2 regions of the Peribacillus sp. NPDC096540 genome follow, and region 2 is predicted to be linked to the other one. Evidence: riboswitches for the same ligand, from Rfam matches in the RefSeq annotation. Region 2 holds a riboswitch; the other holds the start of a gene.

Region 1 (7,427 bases), on a different contig from region 2:
TATGCTTAAATTGGCGAATAAAAATGCTGCCATAGCCCTTCAAGAAAAGTTTTCTTTAATTGAAAGGGATGAAGAAAGAACGATCAATGCGGTGGAAAATCTCGGGGTACAATTAGGCATTTACACTCCGCATCGGATTGAGGCTTTTGATAACTCAAACATACAGGGCAGTGATCCGGTTTCTGCCTTAGTTGTATTTATTGATGGTAAGCCGGAAAAAAGAGAGTATCGCAAATATAAAATCAAAACTGTCCAAGGACCCGATGACTATGAATCGATGCGTGAAGTTGTCCGCAGAAGATATTCACGTGTTTTAAAAGAAGGGCTGCCACTTCCGGATTTAATCATTATTGATGGCGGAAAGGGACATGTGGAGGCTGTTCGAGATATTTTAGAAAATGAACTGGGTCTTGATATTCCGCTTTCTGGTCTCATTAAGGATGAAAAGCACAGAACATCGCAATTGATGATTGGCAATCCGCTGGAACTAGTACCGCTTGATTCGCGTAGCCAGGAATTTTATCTGCTGCAAAGAATTCAGGACGAAGTGCATCGGTTTGCGATTACGTTTCATCGCCAGCTACGTGGGAAAAATGCGGTTCACTCGCAGCTTGATGATATTCCTGGAGTCGGAGAAAAACGAAGAAAGCAATTGTTAAGGCATTTTGGTTCATTGAAAAAAATTAAAGAGGCATCTTTAGAACAAATTATTGAGGCAGGCATGCCAAAAGGGATAGCTGAAGGAATCGTTAGAAAATTGCAAGAATAATCTTGCTACCTACATTTCTCTATGCTATGATAAGAAGGAATTTTTAACTAGACAACTTAAAAGTGCTGATAGAGGTGCGGAATTCAAGAGTAAAAACCTGGAGAAGTATGAGCTTCGATGAAAGGTTTTGAAAGGGGATAACGCCGAAGGAAGACAAGACTCATACCTTGTTTTTCTGGTCTGACATTTAATAAATGGCGGATTGTCAGGGGATATACCCTGGAGAGCTATCTCACTGTGTTTACTGTATTAAATACGTGATCACAGCAATGAGATATTTCTCATTGCTTTTTTTATTGCCTAAAAAAGAAAAAGAGGGTGCATTAGGATGGCATTAATCGTTCAAAAATTTGGCGGGACATCCGTCGGTAGTGTCGAGAAAATCAAAAATGTTGCCAATCGAGTAATTGAGGAAGCTGAGAATGGGAATGATGTAGTCGTCGTTGTTTCAGCTATGGGGAAAACAACGGATGAATTAGTTTACATGGCCCAAGATATTTCCAGAACCCCAAGCAAGAGGGAAATGGATATGTTATTGACGACTGGAGAGCAGGTCACGATTTCCCTGTTAACGATGGCTTTAATTGAAGCGGGACGTGAAGCTATTTCTTTCACCGGCTGGCAGGCTGGCATGCAAACAGAATCAGTTCATGGGAATGCCAGGATTTTAAATATTGATGCTTCGAGAATACAAGCTCAGCTTCAAGCAAAGAAAATTGTGGTCGTTGCTGGTTTCCAAGGGAATGATGCAAACGGAGAAATCACGACACTAGGGAGGGGCGGGTCCGATACGACTGCAGTGGCTATTGCTGCAGCATTGAATGCAGACCGATGCGATATTTATACCGATGTAACGGGTGTATTTACAACAGACCCTCGCTACATAAAAGACGCTCGAAAACTGCAATCTATTTCTTACGATGAAATGCTAGAACTTGCCAATCTAGGGGCGGGTGTCCTTCATCCAAGAGCTGTCGAGTATGCGAAAAACCACCAGATTCCGCTTGAAGTCCGTTCGAGTATAGAGAAAGAAGCAGGAACTAAAATTGAGGAGGAAGCAACTATGGAAGAAAATTTAATTGTACGCGGCATTGCTTTTGAAGATAGTATTACAAGGGTCACAGTGAATGGTTTGCCCCGATCTCTAGGTTCATTATCCACAATTTTCATGACACTTGCAAAAAGCCGGATTAACGTTGACATTATTATTCAAAGTATGACCGCAGAGGATACAACAAACCTATCCTTCTCCATAAAAAGTGAAGATACGGAAGCTGTTTTAATCGTGCTAGAAAACAATAAAGACCAATTGGCATTCGATAGAGTGGAAACAGAGGGCGGATTGGCCAAAGTGTCTATCGTCGGTTCAGGAATGGTATCTAATCCGGGAGTGGCTGCCGAGATGTTTGAAGTGATGGCTAACACAGGTATCCAAGTGAAAATGGTCAGCACATCTGAAATTAAAGTCTCAACTGTCGTCAATGAAAAGGAAATGGTGAAGGCAGTCGAAGCACTTCATGAAGCGTTTAAACTAGGACAGCATGCAAAAGTGCTTGCTTGATTGCCTGGAGTCTAATGAAAAACAGACTTCCGACAAAGGGTAAGTCTGTTTTTGGGCTCATTAGATTGGGTCTCTAGGATCCCATTGAATGGTAAATGTCACTTTTTTTGCGCGACGTTTGATTTCTTCTGTTGATTCACTAAAGAATCTTTTCTGCAGTGTAATCTGCTCGGCAAGGAAACCGGCTTCAAGTTGGAAGTGGCAGTCAGGATGAAGATCTAAGCGACGGCTGATTATTTCTCCTGTTAAGGATAATTCCATCTCGTTTTTCGAAAACTTTATGATTTCAAGATGGCCCCAGCCTGCATTTTGGAAAAATGCAATAACTTCCTGTTCGCCATTCAATGGGAATTTTCTCGCTAACTGTTTACCTGCCCAATAGAGAATTTGATTAGAATCTTTTCCGAGAATATCGTTCAATAAAACTTCTCTGATTAATTCGTAGCCGAAAGCTGGAACTTGGAATTCTTCTGTTTGAATTTCTTCTTCTATCGCTGCAGCAATATTTTTTTTCATAGTTTATCGCCTCTTTCTGTAAATCTATTATAAACGTTTTTCTTTTGCAAATTATACTGTTTTTTTATTATTTCAATAGTAATTGGGAAAAAATGAGAAATTATTCCGGGATATTAATAGATTAAATAGTAATTTCTACAAATTAAATTCTTGACAATTAAAAATTATACAATTATAACCAAAAAAATCTATTCTGAAAAAGAGAATTCTTGTATCCGTTTTCTTGACGCACATAGAAGTCAGGAGTAAAATGGACATGTCACATAATTGTAAGAAAGTATAGGGATGTTTCAAATTCTATACTTTATTTTCACGCGGAGATAAAAGGTAGCCACCAGTTTATCTTTGCATGATTTTTCACAAATTAAGGGGGGGCACTTAGTGGCACAAAATCGTGAGTTTGGGAATCGTAGACTTCATTCACTACTTGGAGTTATTCCGATCGGGCTGTTCTTGTTGGAACATTTAGTTACCAACTATATGGCAACAAAGGGACCGGAATCATTTAATTCAGCAGCACATTTCTTAGAAAGCATACCGTTTCGTTATTTCTTGGAAATCTTCATCATTTTCTTACCTTTGATTTATCATGCGGTTTACGGGATTTATATCGCGTTTACGGCTAAAAATAATTTGGGTAGGTTTGGATTTTTCCGAAATTGGATGTTCTTTTTACAACGTCTAAGCGGAATCATTACGTTGATTTTCCTTGTTTGGCATGTTTGGTCAACTAGAATTCAAGCAGCATTAGGTACAGAGGTAGACTTTGACATGATGGCTGAGATTTTCTCTAATCCATTTATGATTGCATTTTATTTAGTTGGGGTCATTTCGACAATTTTCCACTTCTCTAATGGATTATGGTCATTTGCTGTGAGCTGGGGTCTGACAGTTTCACCTAAATCGCAAAAAATCATGACTTACGTTACTTTGATCGTTTTCGTTCTTCTTTCTTATGTAGGGGTTAGCGCAATTTTCGCTTTCGTATAAGAAGATAGAGTTCATTTATAAGTATTAGGAAAAACATAGCTTTGCTAATGGAAATAAGGGAGTGACAGAATTGGGTAAAGGTAAAATTATTATCGTTGGTGGAGGTCTAGCTGGTTTAATGGCTACGATCAAAGCAGCAGAGCTGGGACAACAGGTTGATTTATTTTCTTTAGTACCTGTTAAACGCTCTCACTCAGTTTGTGCCCAAGGCGGAATCAATGGGGCAGTAAATACAAAAGGTGAAGGGGATTCTCCATATATCCACTTTGATGATACAGTTTATGGCGGAGATTTCTTAGCTAACCAACCACCGGTTAAAGCGATGTGCGAAGCAGCACCATCGATTATCCATATGTTTGATCGTATGGGCGTAATGTTCAACCGTACTCCGGAAGGTCTTCTTGATTTCCGTCGTTTCGGTGGTACTCAACATAGCCGTACAGCATTTGCGGGTGCAACAACTGGTCAGCAATTACTTTACGCATTGGACGAGCAGGTTCGTCGTTATGAAGTAGAAGGCCTTGTAACGAAATATGAAGGCTGGGAATTCCTTGGAGCTGTTATCGATGACGACCAAACAGCACGCGGTATCGTAGCACAGAACTTGACTTCAATGGAAATCAAATCATTCCCTGGCGACGCTGTCATCATGGCGAGCGGTGGTCCTGGAATCATTTTCGGTAAATCAACTAACTCAATGATTAATACAGGTTCAGCAGCATCCATTGTTTATCAACAAGGTGTAAATTATGCAAATGGTGAGTTCATTCAAATTCATCCAACTGCAATCCCTGGAGATGATAAGCTTCGTCTAATGAGTGAATCTGCTCGTGGTGAAGGTGGACGTATCTGGACATATAAAGACGGAAAACCTTGGTATTTCCTTGAAGAAAAATATCCTGCTTATGGTAACCTTGTACCTCGTGATATCGCGACTCGTGAAATCTTCGACGTATGTATGAACATGAAGCTTGGTATTAATGGAGAAAACATGGTTTACCTGGATCTTTCTCATAAAGACCCTAAAGAACTTGATATCAAACTTGGCGGAATCATTGAAATTTACGAGAAATTCATGGGTGAAGATCCTCGTAAAGTTCCAATGAAAATCTTCCCTGCAGTTCACTATTCTATGGGCGGACTTTGGGTGGATTATGACCAAATGACAAACATTAAAGGTTTATTTGCTGCAGGTGAGTGTGATTACTCCCAACATGGTGGTAACCGTTTAGGTGCGAATTCACTTCTTTCTGCAATCTATGGTGGTTCAGTAGCTGGACCGAATGCAGTTAAATATATTGAAGGCCTTGATAAAACTTCAGAGTCTATTCCTTCTTCATTGTTTGATGGTTACGAAAAACAACAACAAGAAAAATGGAATGCAGTAATGTCTCTTGATGGTAATGAAAACGCGTATGTTCTACACAAAGAACTTGGTGAGTGGATGACACAGCATGTTACTGTAGTTCGTTACAATGACAAGTTGAAAGAAACTGATAACAAGATTCTTGAGTTGATGGAACGTTACAAGAAAATTAACATCAACGACACTGCTAAATGGAGCAACCAAGGAGCTGCCTTCACTAGACAGCTTCAAAACATGATGCAATTAGCTCGTGTTATCACAATTGGTGCTTTAAACCGTGACGAAAGCCGCGGAGCTCATTACAAACCTGATTTCCCAGAACGTAATGATGATAAATTCATGAAAACAACAATGGCGACATTCAAAGGCTTGGATCAAGCTCCTGAATTCCATTACGAAGATATTGATGTATCACTTATCGCACCACGTAAACGTGATTACACAACGAAACATTAAAGAGGGGGAGCAAAAAAATGGTTGAAACTAAATCTGAGACTAAAACAGTCCGTTTTATAATCACTCGTCAAGATACACCGGATTCAGCTCCTTATGATGAGGAATTTGAATTAGCGTACCGTCCGAATATGAATGTAATTTCCGCTCTAATGGAAATTCGTCGTAATCCAGTAACAGTACAAGGTAAACACACTACAGCAATCGCTTGGGACATGAACTGTCTAGAAGAAGTATGTGGTGCTTGTTCTATGGTTATCAATGGTAAACCTAGACAATCATGTACAGCTCTTATTGATCAATTAGAACAGCCGGTTCGTCTTGCTCCAATGCGTACTTTCCCTGTTGTTCGTGACCTTCAAGTCGACCGTAGCCGTATGTTCGATTCATTGAAAAAGGTAAAAGCTTGGATTCCAATCGATGGTACGTACAATCTTGGACCAGGACCACGTATGCCAGAAAAGAAACGTCAATGGGCTTACGAATTATCTAAATGTATGACTTGCGGTGTATGTTTAGAAGCTTGTCCGAACGTAAACAGCAATTCAGACTTCATGGGACCACAACCATTATCACAAGTTCGTTTATTCAACGCACATCCAACTGGTGCAATGAACAAAGCTGAACGTTTAAATACAATTATGTCTGATGGGGGCCTTGCAAACTGCGGTAACTCACAAAACTGTGTGCAGTCTTGCCCTAAAGGTATTCCTTTGACTACATCGATTGCAGCATTAAACCGTGATACTACTATTCAACAATTCCGTAACTTCTTCGGAAGCGACGAAGTTTAATAATGAGAAAAGAACCTGTATCTTAGGATATAGGTTCTTTTTTTTGTATAAAAATGTGAACAGCTTCACATCTAAAACCTATGTAAGAAGGTGAGAAATAACGGATTTTAATGGTGGGGATATTATCTTTATATTGTTTTTTGTTTGTGTTCTTCTTATTAAAGCTTATTAATTGTGTCATTTATCCGTTCATATAAATATGGAAAAACAAACTTCTGGTATAGAAAACAGCTTAACGCTATGCTGTAGCAATTGAAAATAGTATGGTGTAAAATTATAAAATGGTCGAATCCATCATATTTACATAATAAGAATATAAAATCCTTTTCATTATTTATTTTTTCTTATAAAATGAGTGAATAGTCATTCATTTTATAAAGGGGAGTGCACAGATTGAGCAGAATATCATATATCGATAATATAAAAGAGTGGGGTAGCGATTTTTCTTTTAAACATGAAATTAAGGTCCGTTTTTCAGAAACAGATATGTTCGGTCATTTGAATAATACGGTTCCATTTACCTATTTTGAGGAAGCGCGAATTGAGTATTTTAATAGCATGGGTTTTATGAAGGATTGGACTTCGGATGGAAGCAATGAGATACCGGTTGTTGCTGATTTACAGTGTGATTATATCCAGCAGGTGTTTTTTAACGATCAATTGATGATCCATGTAAAAGCGGCCAGTGTCGGGAATTCATCTGTGGACATTCATTACATGGGAACTAAACAAGATGGTTCGGTTTGCTTGACGGGTAGAGGAACGATTGTCCAAGTTTCTAAAACCACTGGGAATCCGATTCCTTGGCCGGAAGAGATGAAGGAATGTATGGAGCGAACAAAGGTCAAACATTCTTAAATAAAGTTTCAATTAGACAAGTAAAAGAGTCACTCCCTTGCCCCAGCCGACATACTATATCTTGACTAAATAGACACCCACTCCGGGTTTTATGCTGGTGAAGGCAAGGAGGGTAACATT
Region 2 (7,427 bases):
TTTATCAATCTCCCAATGATGATAATGGGTATGATATTAGTGATTATCGTTCGATAATGACTGAGTTTGGGACAATGAGTGATTTTGACCGGCTATTGAAGGCAGTTCATGAGCGTGGAATGAAAATCATGATGGATCTTGTGGTCAATCATACGTCAGATGAACATTCATGGTTCAAGGAATCCCGGTCTTCTAAAGATAATCCGAAGAGGGATTACTATATTTGGAGGCCTGGGAAGCATGGAAAGGAGCCGAATAATTGGGAATCCATATTCAAAGGTTCGGCATGGAAATATGATGAGGCAACGGATGAGTATTATTTGCATTTATTCAGTAAAAAACAGCCGGATTTAAATTGGGAACATCCTGAGCTTCGTGAAGAAATTTACAGCATGATGAAATGGTGGCTGGATAAGGGAGTCGATGGCTTCAGAATGGATGTTATTAACTTCCTTTCGAAAGACCAGCGATATATGGACGGGGATGTCCGGGATGGGAAACAGCATGGTGATGGAAGTCCATTTTTCGTGAATGGTCCGCGCATTCATGAGTTTTTGCAGGAAATCAATCAGCGAGTGCTTTCAGGTTATAACTTGATTACAGTTGGTGAAATGCCTGGTGTATCACCTGATGAAGCCACATTGTTCACAGGGAAAGAACGAGGTGAGCTACATATGGTCTTTCAATTTGAACATATGGATTTGGGGGGAGGGCCAGAAGGGAAATGGAGCAACAACAAGTGGGAACTGAGTGACTTAAAGCGAATTCTTTCCAAGTGGCAGATTGGTTTAGAGGAGGATGGTTGGAACAGTTTATACTGGAATAACCATGATCAACCGAGAATTGTTTCAAGGTTCGGAGACGATGGGAAATATCGGGTAGAAAGCGCGAAAATGCTTGCTGTTTGTCTGCATATGCTTCAGGGAACCCCTTATATTTATCAGGGCGAAGAACTGGGTATGACCAACGTTTTCTTTGAAAGAATAGATGAATACCGCGATATTGAAACGCTGAATTCTTATGAGGAACTTGTGAATTCGTATGGATGGACAGAAGAGCGGATGATGGAAGCCATATACGCGCGCAGTCGAGATAATGCAAGGACACCTGTTCAGTGGAATGACTCAAGAAACGCGGGGTTTACGACGGGAACTCCTTGGATCGGTGTCAATTCTAATTATCCGGAGATTAATGCAGAAAAGGCCTATAACGATCCGAATTCTATCTTTCATTTTTATAAAAAGCTTATTCAATTACGTAAAAGACATGAAGCCATCGTTTATGGCCGTTACGAACTACTATGGCCTGATGATGAACAAATATTTGCCTATACGAGAACGCTTAATGAAGAAAAGCTGCTAGTATTATGTAATTTCAAAGACTATGAAGCTTCCTTTTCCATACCTGAAGGGTTAGATACAATGTCTGCTACACTGTTAATCGGCAATTATGAACAGCTGCCGATTGAGGAAATTTCCGTTAAACCTCTGCGACCGTTTGAATGCCGTGTCTATCATTTTAAATAAAAAAAGGACCTGATTTGGACTTACCCCCGTCAAGTAGACAGCTTAAAAAAAGACTAGGCAACCATCGAGATTCGATATTCAATCGGAGCTCGATGGTTAAGTCGTTTGAGCAAGGACACCTCCTATAGATTTGGATAATGCTTTTTTTAAGTAAGCCACCTGGGCCTTATAGTATTCCAATTCTTCTTCCAGGCTATCGAATTTCGTACGAGGACGTCCCTTCAAGGGGTTTTTTAAACCCTTGTTACCGCTGCTTTTTCCTCTTGAGTCTGAAATACCGCCAGTATCTTGATATTTTCGCACCCAATCCATTAACTGCGTTTTACTTTTTAGACCATATTACTTCGCTATAGCAGATTGGCTACCAATATTTAAATAACTTTGGACAACCTGAATCTTGAATTCCTCTGAATAAGTTTGAAATTTATCCCCTTTTTTAGCCAAAATAAAATCCCCTCCAAGTAATAGTGTAACATCCATGTTTTTTCATGGACTTTTTACACTGTCTACTTTAAGGGGATAATATCAATTCCTCTGGAAATCAGGTCCTTTAAAACGCTTATTTTACTTTAAAATCACATTCCTCAAGTGGAACGATTTTAGTTTTATACTTAATCTTATAGCCGAACCATAGGACGAAGAATAAAATCAGGCCAATGTAAGAAACAAACATTGAATTCCAATCAATCCCGCTGCTGCTGAATGCTTGGTAGCCTTGTCCAATGATAATGAAAATACATAAGACGAGCGCGAAAATCGGACCAGTTGGGAAGCCTTTAGCAAGGTATGGTAAAGCATTCAAATCAAGACCTTGAGCTACATAGGCTTTGCGGAAGCGATAGTGAGCAATCGCAATTCCAACCCATGTGACAAATCCAGCCATACCTGAAGCATTTAATAACCAAATATAAACGACGCCGTCTCCGAAAAATGAAGCTAAGAAAGCAAGGCAACCGACTAAAGAAGTCGCAATAAGAGCATTCACAGGAACCCCTCTTTTATCGAGCTTGCCAAGGAATTTCGGAGCTTTTCCGTCGCGGGCCAAATCCCATAGCATACGAGTCGAAGCATACATGCCGGAGTTACCAGCAGAGAGCACAGATGACAATATAACTGCGTTCATGACCGATGCCGCAAATGCAAGACCTGCGCGTTCAAATACAAGCGTAAATGGACTGACCGCTACATCCTCACTCAATAAACGTGCATCTGTGAACGGAATGATCATTCCAATTACAAAAATCGCAAGGATATAGAATAAGAGTATGCGCCAAAAAACGGACTTGATCGCTTTAGGGATATTTTTTTCTGGATTCTCACTTTCACCGGCTGTAACACCAAGTAATTCTGTTCCTTGGAAAGAGAAACCTGCTGCCATGAATACACCTAGAATTGTGAAGAAGCCTCCGTTAAATGGACCTTCTCCCATGGTGAAATTAGAAAAACCAATTGGGTCTTTACCGCCCAGGATTCCGAAAATCATTAAAAATCCAGTGATTAAGAAAATGATAACGGTCACGATCTTAATTAAAGCAAACCAGAATTCAGCTTCGCCAAATCCTTTAACAGACATATAGTTAAAAAGAAACATAATAATTAACGCAACGGCACTCCAAATAATGGACGAGCTGTCCGGGAACCAGAATTTCATAATCAGGACAACGGCAGCGAGTTCTGCTGCAATTGTAATGGCCCAGTTATACCAATAGTTCCAGCCAATCGCGAAACCGAAAGACGGATCGACGAATTTGGATGCGTAGACACGGAACGAACCGGCTACTGGCATGAATGCTGCCATTTCTGCAAGACTTGTCATTAAGTAATAAACCATGAAGCCAATGGCTGAGTATGCTACCAAAGCACCTCCAGGTCCAGCCGTATGGATGGCACCGCCACTTGCTAAAAATAAACCTGTTCCAATCGTTCCACCTAATGAAATCATCATTAAGTGCCGTGCTTTCAGGCTCCTTTTCAACTCAGTGGGATTTGATGTTTCTCGTGAATTTGACAATTGATGTTACACTCCTTTTTATTGGAAGGGAACGATATATAAAAAAACAGCAGTCGAAAAAGATCGACGGCTGTTTATAATAAACCCGTTTATCCTTCCGAAGATAGCTCCCCACGTTTAAAAAACGTGACAGTGGTGTACCTGTTCGGTAACACCGCCAGCCTAGATATACAAGGACCATATCTAAACTTCGGCAACTTATCCTTTCAAACGGAGTCGTCAATTTTCCTGAATCTCGTCCGTTCTACTTTTATAAGTCGCAGCCTCTAACTCATCGGTAAATGAGGAAGTATTCAATTTTCTTATACTAAATATATAAATCGTTGCGTCAACCTCTAGTCAACTTATACGATCTCAGTATAATGTTCAGTCAACCGCTTCTATGTCAGCAGGTCATTGAGTAAACTTTGCTATATTAAAATTATAAAATAATCTTATAGATAGCGCAATGATTATTTTTCAAGGTTATTTTTTCCTAGTTTTTAAATGTATTACTTAAATTTGGTGTTTAAATGTTTGTCATTTAAAAATAATTTTATTCTAATAATTACGATATTTCAAATAGTTTTACGTTTCATAAGAGTGTAATCTAATTTTACATGTCTGATAACTTCTGGATTTTCAAATAGATCAACAGCCATTTTTCCAATTAAATCAAGCGGCAAGGAAACGGTTGTGATATCGAGCATCTCACTGAGGCTATCATTATTAAAACCAAGAATGGCCACGTCTTCAGGTACTTTCATTCCCGATTTGTTAGCTGAAAGAATGAATCCGGCAGCGGTGTCATCATTAGTAATGATGATAGCTTCTGGTTTATCTATCATAGAATTCCAATCTTGGAACAATTTCTCGCCATCTTTGATGTGATAACTGCCCTCAAACAGCCATTCTTTATTATTTATAAGATGATACTTATTCATAATATCGTTAAATGCCTTTGTACGAAGGTAGCTGTTTCTGCTCTTTTTTCGCCCGAGACTGTATCCAATTTTCTTATAGCCTTTAGCAACCACGTATTCAAGAGCAGAAGAAAAAGCGGCATAGTGATCAATACTGATGGATGATAATTCAGCCTGGGCTGTATCTTCACATAAAATAATTGGTCCATATTTCTGATAGTCCAAGAGGACCTTCATTTCTGAAATTCTTGAACAAACGATAATGCCATCGATTTGCTTCATTTGTAACATATTCAATGCCTGAATTTCTTTTTCTCTTTCATATTGAGTTTGAAAGATGACTATATGATAGCCGATAGCATTGGCTTGTTTTGTAATTCCATTCACGATTGCTCCGTAATAGGGGTGATTGGTGAAGGGAATGATGACGCCGATTAGATTTGTTTTGCCTTTTGAAAGATGAATGGCGTTGATATTTCTCGAATAGTTTAATTGATCAATGGCCTGTAAAACACTCTTTCTTTTTTCAGGACTAACATATGGGTGATTATTCATTACACGAGACACTGTGGTAACGGACACACCTGCATATTGAGCAATTTTTTTAATATTTGTCATAGAATCACCATTTTTTCTTTTTTTTATTGTATCGTATGAAACCCATTTCAGAGCAAGAGGCGAGAATAAGAGAACTAAAGATTTCTTCATTTAGGGTCTTGTTCTGGTATGGGTTTCATCCTTTAAGATTGAAAAAAGTCTTAGAGGAGGGGATTAGGATGGTTCAAACTTTACTCTGTCTGATTGTACTATGTGGTATCGAATTGGGATTAGCGTCTTTAGCCATATCGTTAAAGTCGGATAACTGAATCGGCTAAAGCTTAGCGTGATAATAGAACACGAGAATTGCCCAAGAACATAGATGAATGAGTAACAGAATGCCAAGGACAGGAGCGACAGAAAGTTTCACGCCAAATAGTAATAAGCAGAAAAAAAAGCATGTCGCAATAAGAGTGAAAAATCAGCTGGATGCCCGTGCTCTAGTTCGGATGAGGTCAAAACGTTCATCTAATCCCCGTTGCTTGGCGGCGGCACGGCGTCCCCACCATAATCCAGTCAGTCCGCAAATAATCCCAAGCATAATTCCTAAAAAAGCCCACCAGTTAAAATCCTCCATTACTACTCCTCCTCAAATATAAATATATCTTCAATGGCTAGTTGAAACACCTTCGCTAACTTGTAAGCAAGCTTGATGGAAGGGTCGAATCTTCCTGTTTCTATAGAAATAATCGTTTGTCGGGACACACCTGTAAGTTCGGACAGCCTTTCTTGTGTAAGTTTATGCGCTTTGCGTAGTTCCCGAATGTTATTTTTCAAATTTCTTAAACTCCTTTCATTAATGTAAAGTTAGCTTTACGTAAAGTGTACTTTACAAACTGAAAATATGTAAATGAATTTTATTCGACAAAATCCTATGATAAAGAATAGTGGTCAAAGATAAAAGTGTTGCAGTTTTTTAGTATATTTGTGTATAGTATAAAACAAGTTGCGTATAGGAAAATTTTTAGCATCCGCGAAAATATGATAATAGGAAAAAAATTTAAACTAAATTTTGCACTTGGTAAACATTTTTAGGGAAATGAAAAAGGAGGGAATGTGGGTGAGTTTTCTAAAAACTATTGGTGGTGTACTTGCTGCTGTGCTCCTTTTAACGGGATGCAGCAATGATACGACTGAACAAGATAAAGGCAATAGCAAGGTAAAGGTCGTCGCAACAACAGGGATGATTGGGGACTTGGTTGAGAATATCGGTGGTAAACAAGTAGAGGTCACTAGTTTAATGGGACCTGGAGTCGATCCCCACCTTTATAAGGCAACACAGGGTGATGTGAAGACACTGGATTCTGCTGACATGATTTTTTATAACGGTGTGCACCTTGAAGGGAAAATGACGGATATTTTTGAAATGATGAGCAAGAATAAACCGACGATTGCGGTAACGGAGGATCTCAAGGAGGAACAACTTCGTAAAGTAAGTGCAAAGGAACATGATCCACATGTTTGGTTTGATGTAAAGCTCTGGATGGTTGCCTCGGAAGCGGTAAAGAAAGAGTTAATTGCCAATGATCCTGACCATGAAGCAAGTTATCTAGAAAATTATGAAGCCTATGTTCTGCAGTTACAGGAACTTGATAAATATGTACAGGAAGAAATAAATAAAATACCAGAAGATCAGAGAGTGCTCGTTACGGCACATGATGCATTTGGGTATTATGGCAAGTCATATGGATTGGAAGTTAGAGGGCTACAGGGAATTAATACACTATCGGAATATGGATCAAAAGATGTGAAGGATATGCGGAATTATCTTGTGAAGAATAAAATTAAAGCAATATTCATAGAGTCTAGCGTGCCAAGAAAGGCTATTGAAGCGGTTATTCAAGGAGCTGAAAAGCAAGGTCACAAAGTGAAAATCGGTGGTGAACTATTCTCGGATGCGATGGGGGAAAGAGGCACTGAAGAAGGAACATATATCGGTATGGTCCGCCATAATACCGACACCATTGTTAATGCTTTGAAATAAGGGGGAGAAAGAATGAATCAAGCAGCTCTTAAGGTAGAAAATTTAACGATAGCTTATCATAAAAAACCGGTTGTCAAAGATGTCTCTTTTGAGGTGCCGGAAGGGAATCTAATCGGTATCATTGGACCAAATGGAGCAGGGAAATCTACATTAATAAAGGGGATACTTGAATTGATTCCTAAATTATCTGGGGAAGTCACAATCAGTGGATCTTCCTACAAATCGATGAGGAAGAGCATCGGCTACGTACCACAGCGGGAGTCAGTAGATTGGGATTTTCCAACTAATGCTCTCGATGTCGTGATGATGGGCAGGTATGGTCACCTCGGATGGTTGAAGCGACCGGGAAAGGCCGAAAGACAGAAGGCTATGGAATGCTTGGATAAAGTGGGGATGGTTGAATACGC

The links. A riboswitch is a leader RNA that binds a small molecule or an ion and turns the genes downstream of it on or off. The one in region 2 is predicted to bind lysine.
Region 1: it holds a riboswitch for lysine, as region 2 does, so the genes downstream of both, ACQKMR_RS15675 (aspartate kinase) here and ACQKMR_RS01275 (amino acid permease) in region 2, are expected to answer to the same signal.

Annotation. Positions count from the first base shown of each region.
Region 1 covers NZ_JBNNTG010000017.1:83,437-90,863, forward strand. The annotation lists gene uvrC (excinuclease ABC subunit UvrC) at 1-769, shown strand, start outside; lysine riboswitch at 831-1,007, shown strand; gene ACQKMR_RS15675 (aspartate kinase) at 1,098-2,330, shown strand; gene ACQKMR_RS15680 (YslB family protein) at 2,391-2,846, opposite strand; gene ACQKMR_RS15685 (succinate dehydrogenase cytochrome b558 subunit) at 3,228-3,836, shown strand; gene sdhA (succinate dehydrogenase flavoprotein subunit) at 3,907-5,658, shown strand; gene sdhB (succinate dehydrogenase iron-sulfur subunit) at 5,676-6,449, shown strand; gene ACQKMR_RS15700 (acyl-CoA thioesterase) at 6,843-7,307, shown strand.
Region 2 covers NZ_JBNNTG010000001.1:283,651-291,077, forward strand. The annotation lists gene ACQKMR_RS01270 (glycoside hydrolase family 13 protein) at 1-1,526, shown strand, start outside; gene ACQKMR_RS01275 (amino acid permease) at 2,086-3,537, opposite strand; lysine riboswitch at 3,634-3,814, opposite strand; gene ACQKMR_RS01280 (LacI family DNA-binding transcriptional regulator) at 4,095-5,057, opposite strand; gene ACQKMR_RS01285 (hypothetical protein) at 5,458-5,613, opposite strand; gene ACQKMR_RS01290 (helix-turn-helix transcriptional regulator) at 5,616-5,813, opposite strand; gene ACQKMR_RS01295 (metal ABC transporter solute-binding protein, Zn/Mn family) at 6,091-7,020, shown strand; gene ACQKMR_RS01300 (metal ABC transporter ATP-binding protein) at 7,033-7,427, shown strand, end outside.